2 regions of the Henriciella marina DSM 19595 genome follow, and region 2 is predicted to be linked to the other one. Evidence: predicted binding sites of a transcription regulator. Region 2 holds the regulator's gene; the other holds the start of a gene.
The links. The regulator HrcA, encoded in region 2, represses chaperone genes, less so after heat shock. The targets are predictions, from matches to a motif close to GTTAGCANTCNNCNNNGNNGANTGCTAAC.
Positions count from the first base shown of each region.

Region 1: the regulator HrcA is predicted to act here: its motif matches at 1,193-1,221, upstream of groES (co-chaperone GroES).

Region 1 is NZ_AQXT01000002.1:990,997-994,412, forward strand. It holds gene F550_RS18420 (alpha/beta hydrolase family protein) at 1-1,033, opposite strand, end outside; gene groES (co-chaperone GroES) at 1,270-1,557, shown strand; gene groL (chaperonin GroEL) at 1,616-3,271, shown strand; gene F550_RS0104975 (hypothetical protein) at 3,361-3,416, opposite strand, start outside.
Region 2 is NZ_AQXT01000002.1:1,626,063-1,629,478, forward strand. It holds gene F550_RS0107845 (hypothetical protein) at 1-246, shown strand, start outside; gene F550_RS0107850 (nucleotide exchange factor GrpE) at 259-858, opposite strand; gene hrcA (heat-inducible transcriptional repressor HrcA) at 878-1,954, opposite strand; gene F550_RS0107860 (MFS transporter) at 2,043-3,416, shown strand, end outside.

The DNA.
Region 1 (3,416 bases), 640 kb from region 2:
GGAGCTGATGCTGATCGACAGATAGCTCATGCTCATAGCCCACATAGTTGTCGTATACGGTCGCGAACCAGTGCGGATAACGCATCGTTATTTCGGCGACGGACTCGCCTTGCTTGTCGCGGGTCAGGGCTGCCCCGCCTGTCCCTGACTGGTTGGCGATGACGGCATCGATGCGGCTATCGAAGGCTGCGGCCAGCAAGGCGGACTTGCCGAACCGGGAATGTCCCAGGGCCACGATCCGGTCACTATCAAAGTTCTGGTCTGCTTCCAGCGCGTCGATCATGCGCGAATAGATCCAGGCCCAGGCCGCAATCGCGCCCCAGCGGTCATCGCTCTCGGCGCGGGCCGGGGCGAGCTCGTTCAAGGCATCAAGGCCGGCTGTCGGATTATCCGGGATGATTTCGCGCGAATGGATCGAGGCGATCGCGAAGCCGCGGTCCAGGAAGGCGTCCACCGGCGGATGGGAAATCCGGCGCTTGAAGACCTGGCCCATAATGAAGGAGAGCGGACCGCCATTGCAGGAAACGCCCGGCCCGCCATGGGTCACGGCAGGCTCGCGGTGATTGTGATCGAGCGGGCAGAAGCTCTGCAGCAGGATGACGCCATAGGGCGTCTCACCGCCTGTCGGACGCAGAAGATCGATCTGGAACGCTTCGCGATCAACATCCTCTCCGTCAAAGCTGGCTGAGACCCTGATTTCGATGAGTTCGCGAACGGCGCGCCCGTCCATTGCCTCATCATCTATCACAGACCGCGAGAGGATTTTGGTCTTCGAGGCGTCCGGAAAGAAGCCATAGACCGAATACTGAAAAGCCTGTTTCAGGGAAGGGACTGCGCGCGCCGTCCAGTCGTCCACATTTGTCACGCTCTCGCCGCTGACAGGCAGTGCCAGGATGGGAGGCTCTACGGGCAGATCCGGGACATCGAGCGAGGCTTTTTCAAAGACATTCGTTGCACAGCCTGCGAGCAGCGCCACACCTGCAATGACAAGGTTTCTGGGGACCTGCCGGAAATGGGCTGAAAGGCGATGCATGGCCTGCTGGGTAAGGACGCCCGGCGATGGCTGTCAATGACGGTGAAGCTGGCCAGCCTCAGCCGCCATCGTGACCGCTCAGCAGTGATAGCTCATTGTCAGCGAAATTTCGCAATTCAACCAGTTGACGTTGCTCGCCAGCATACCTAATTGAGCGCCGTTAGCAGTCGCCTCTTGTGAGTGCTAACACTACGAACATATTGCCCGCTCGGGCGAAAGCAAAGGTAAGAGAGCAAATGAAATTCCGTCCTCTACATGACCGCGTTCTCGTGAAGCGCGTTGAAGAAGAAGCCAAAACCGCTGGCGGGATCATCATTCCAGACACCGCGAAAGAAAAGCCGCAGGAAGGCGAAATCGTCGCCGTTGGTTCCGGCGCTCGCGGTGACGACAATGAGATCGTTCCAATGGAAGTCAAAGCTGGCGACCGCGTCCTGTTCGGCAAGTGGTCGGGCACGGAAGTGAAAGTCGACGGCCAGGATCTTCTGATCATGAAGGAAAGCGACATTCTCGGTATCGTCGAGTAACCCCGCTTCCCTTTTCCAACACACAATTTCGAACTGAATTTCAGGAAGGAAGACAGCTATGGCTGCCAAACACGTAAAATTCGGCGCTGATGCGCGCGAGCGTATGCTCAAAGGCGTCGACACGCTTGCAAACGCGGTAAAAGTGACCCTCGGCCCTAAAGGCCGTAACGTCGTCATCGAGAAATCCTTCGGTGCCCCACGCACCACGAAGGACGGTGTCACCGTCGCAAAAGAGATCGAGCTCGAAGACAAGTTCGAGAATATGGGCGCACAAATGCTGCGCGAAGTTGCCTCCAAGGCAAACGATGTTGCCGGTGACGGCACGACGACTGCGACGGTTCTCGCTCAGTCCATCGTTCGCGAAGGCATGAAGCGCGTTGCCGCCGGCATGAACCCGATGGACCTGAAGCGCGGCATCGACAAAGCCGTTCTCGAAGTGACCAAGGACCTCGCGCATCAGTCGCGCAAGGTGAAAGAGAACTCCGAGATTTCGCAAGTCGGCTCGATTTCCGCCAATGGCGACAAGGAAATCGGCGACATGATCGCGCATGCGATGGAAAAAGTCGGCAATGAAGGCGTCATCACGGTCGAGGAAGCCAAATCCCTCGAAACCGAGCTGGAAGTCGTCGAAGGCATGCAGTTCGACCGTGGCTATCTCAGCCCGTACTTCGTAACGAACCCTGACAAAATGTCGGTCGAACTCGAAGACCCATACATTCTTCTTCACGAGAAGAAGCTGTCTTCGCTCCAGCCAATGCTGCCAATCCTCGAGCAGGTCGTTCAGTCCCAGCGCCCGCTTCTGATCATCAGCGAAGATGTCGACGGCGAAGCGCTTGCGACGCTGGTCGTCAACAAGCTGCGCGGCGGCCTCAAGGTTGCTGCGGTCAAGGCACCTGGCTTCGGCGATCGCCGCAAGGCCATGCTGCAGGACATCGCTGTCCTGACCGGCGGCCAGGTCGTTTCCGAAGACCTCGGCATCAAGCTTGAGAACATCTCGCTCGACATGCTTGGTACCGCCAAGAAGGTCGAGATCGACAAGGACAACACCACGATTGTCGATGGTGCCGGTTCCAAGGACGAGATCGAAGCCCGCGTTGGCCAGATCAAGAAGCAGATCGACGACACCTCGTCCGACTATGACAAGGAGAAGCTCCAGGAGCGTCTCGCCAAGCTTGCTGGCGGCGTTGCCGTGATCAAGGTCGGCGGTGCAACTGAAGTCGAAGTGAAAGAGCGCAAGGACCGCGTTGACGACGCGCTGAACGCAACGCGTGCAGCTGTCGAAGAAGGCGTGATCCCGGGCGGCGGCATTGCCCTGCTCCGCGCAGCTCGCAACATCAAGGTTGATAGCCTTAATGCTGACGAGCAAGCTGGCATCGACATCGTCTGCAAGGCGCTGGAAGCTCCGATCCGTCAGATCGTCAACAATGCCGGTCTTGAAGGCTCAGTCATCGTGGCGAACATTGTCGCCAACGACGATCAGGCCTATGGCTTCAACGCCCAGACCGAAGAGTATGGCGACATGTACAAGATGGGCATCATCGACCCGGCAAAGGTCGTGCGCTCTGCCCTGCAGAACGCTGCTTCTGTCGCAGCCCTTCTGATCACCACCGAGGCTGGCATCGCCGAAGCACCGAAAAAAGACGGTGACGGCGGCGGCATGCCCGACATGGGTGGCATGGGCGGTATGGGTGGCATGGGCGGTATGGGCTTCTAGGCTCACCCCACGTCTCACCAGACGCAATAATGGAAAGCCCGGTGCCAAAGCGCCGGGCTTTTTTATGGGTCACATTCGGGACGCGGCTATTATTGCTGCATGTCTGCGTTATCGCTTTCTTCGCGCTGCTGTTGTTTTGCCAGCG
Region 2 (3,416 bases):
AATGCAGCCAAAGGCATCAATAGTGTTGCCGAGGCGCCCGGCGGCTATCTGGCGACAGCCGCCCCGGGCAAACTCATTTTCGTTTCACAATCTGCCGAAACTGAAACACTACTAGACACCGGATCGAACGGCATCTTGCAGAGCCACCTTCATGTGTTCGGAGACACAGTGATTGCGCTGCACCCGCTGCCCGGCGCAGTGACCGCATGGCAGATCGGGCCGCAGAAAGACGTTGAGATCGACTGACCCTGGCGGGGTCTAGTTCGTCTGCCCGGCGCTGACCGCAACGATGGCCGCGCGCAGGGTCCGCTCGCCGATCTTCCAGCCGGACTGAAAGGTCTGCGCGATGGTGCCTGACGGGTGCTCGGACGGTATCTGGCTGACGGCTTCGTGCTTGTTGGGATCGAAAGTTGCGCCCGGCTCTGCATCGACCGCCGTCACGCCATGCTTGGCGAGCTTTGCGTGCAGTTCCTTCTGCGTCATCTCGATGCCGCCAAGCAGGTTCTGCCCGGCCTCGGTCAGGATCTCGCGTTCTTCATTCGGCAACGCTTCGAGCGCGCGCGCAAGATTGTCTGAAACGCTGAGCAGGTCGCCTGCGAATTTCTCAACCGCATAGGTCCGCGCATCGGCGATTTCCTTTGCAGAGCGCTTGCGCAGATTGTCCATGTCAGCGTGTACGCGCAGAACCTGGTCCTTCAGCCCGGCGACCTCACCCTCGAGCTCGGCAATGCGTGTTTCAGCATCGGGCTCGCCATTGTCTGCTTTGGCCGCTTCTTCCAGCGCCTCGGACTCTTCAGAGCCAGCATCAAGTGTTTCTGTTTCAACCGCTTCGGGTGGACGCTTCTGATCTTCAGTCATATTCGCTTCCGTTTGCTTTTCACTTCTGGCGCTCGCCGAGGATCTGACTGACGATACGTGCAGTATAGTCAACCATCGGGATCACCCGTGCATAATTCAGCCGGGTTGGACCGATCACGCCGAGCGCGCCAATAACCTGTCTTGAGGCGTTCATATAGGGGGCAACAATCAGGCTTGAACCCGACAACGGAAAAAGCCTGTTTTCTGCACCGATAAACAGACGCACGCCCTCAGCCTCCCGGGTGGAGTCCAGAACCTCCAGCAGGCTCTGCTGACGGTCCAGTATATCGAAGAGCTGGCGGACCTGTTCCATGTCCTCTGCCGCGCGCCCATCCGACAAGAGGTTTGAGCGGCCATGCACGATCAGGGCGCGCTCTTCTCCCGGTACTTCGCCTGCCCAATCGGCAAGCCCCTGCTCAACCAGCGCACTAGCAGCTGTGTCCAGCTCGGCGCGCCGCTCTTTTATCTCTTCGCGAATGGCCGCCGATGCCTCGCGCAGCGTGCGCCCCTTCAGCCGAGAGGCGAGATAGTTTCCAGCCTCCATGAGCGTTGTCGACGGCAGGCCAACGGGGATCGACACCAGCCGGTTCTCGACCTCACCCAGCTCATCAACCAGAATACAGAGCGCTTCACCAGTCGCGAGCGGTACAAATTCTACATGGCGTACAGGGCGCTCGCGGGTCGGCGAGGAAACCAGCCCCGCCCCGCCAGCAAGGCCTGACAGCAGCGACGAGGCTTCTTTCAGGACGCCCTGAAGGTCACGTCCGCTCGCCCGCAGGCGGTCCTCGATCGCGCCGCGGTCATTCTCTACGGGTTCGCCGATCTCCAGGAAACCGTCGACGAAAAGCCGCAAACCGATATGCGTCGGCATACGGCCAGCTGAAATATGAGGGCTGTCGAGCAAGCCAAGCTCTGTGAGGTCCGACATGACATTGCGGATGGAAGCCGGTGACAGGCCAATCCCGCTTTTTGCCAGCGTCCGCGAGCCGACAGGTTCGCCGGTCTGGAGATAGGTTTCGACCACTTCCCTGAAAATCGACCGAGAGCGCTCATCGAGGCTCTGAAAAAGGCCGGAGGGTTTGGGCGTTTCGGTCATGAGCGCGAATATCCAGATTCTGCAATCGCCAGTTTAATCGGATTTTTTTCTCTTGGACGGGGCGTGCAAATGGGTTTCAGTCTGTCCCATGTCTAGTGTGCCAGCGAAACTGTCGACTCCACAAGTGATTGCCTACGGCTCGGTCGGTATCCCGTTCGGGGCCGTCGGCCTGCCAATGGCGGTCTTCATCGCCCCTTTCTATGCCGAACAGATGGGCCTCGGCACGGCCGTGGTGGGGATCATCTTCATGATCCTGCGATTCTGGGACCTGTTCTCAGACCCGGTCATGGGCTGGCTGGTCGATACCAAGCCGTCCCGCATGGGCAAGATCAAGCACTGGCTGATCGTCGCAGTGCCAATCCTGCTGCCAGCAGTCTGGCTTCTCTACAACCCGATCGGGCCTCCGGTCTCGCCGCTCTTTCTCGGGATCATTCTGTTCATTTTCTATATCGGCACGACGATGATCACGACGCCGCACCAGGCCTGGGCCCCGTCGGTCGCACGCTCCTATGACGAACGTTCGCGCCTCTTCATGTGGCGCGAACTGTTCACCATCTCCACCATGCTCGTCATGCTCGCCCTGCCCTCACTTCTCGAGCGGTTTGGCGGGGTGACCTTTGCCCAGCAGATCTCGATCATGGGCTGGTTCCTGATCATCGCCCTGCCGGTCACGGTCGGCGCTGCAGTCTGGCTCGTCCCGGATCCGCAGCCGGACCCGAACGCCCCGAAGGCCAGCTTCCATCCGTCGGCCATTCTCGAAGCGCTTCGCCAGCAAACCCTGTGGCGGCTGCTGGCAACGGAAATCTTCATAGGGATCGCCATTGCCGGCACAGCCGGGACCTTCCTCTTCGCCTCCTTCTGGGGCTTTGGCGTGGATCATGGCGTCGCCTCCCTCATCCTGATGGCGCATTTCATTGCCGGTTTCGCGGCGATGCCCGTCTGGGTCTGGCTGTCCAAGCGCACCGAGAAATATGTGGCCATGCGCTATGTCTGCGTGTGGTCGGCCATCACCTATATTGCCTATTTCCCGCTTTCGGTTTTCGGCGGCGGCATTGTCCCGCTTCTGATCGCCGCCATCATTTCCGGTTTCGGATATGGCTCGCCTTTCATCCTTGTCCGCTCCATGATGGCCGACCTTGTCGAGGCCGAAGAAGCGCGCGGCGGGGCCAACCGGGCGGGGCTTTTCTTCTCGCTCATGTCGGGCGCCTACAAGACCGGGGCGAGCTTCGCCATCGGAATTCCCTACATCCTTCTCGGCGTCCTCGTCGGCTTCAATCCGGCGGGCGAGAACTCACCAGAGACCGTGCGCGGCCTCATGGCCGTCTTTGTCGGGGTGCCAGTGGTGTCCTACGCCCTCGCCGCAATCCTGATCTGGAAGTACCCGATCACGCGCGCCGTACAGGCAAAGGCAGCAGAAGCCATGAGCGGGGGTGGACAAGCCAATCTCGAGTCGCTTCACCCA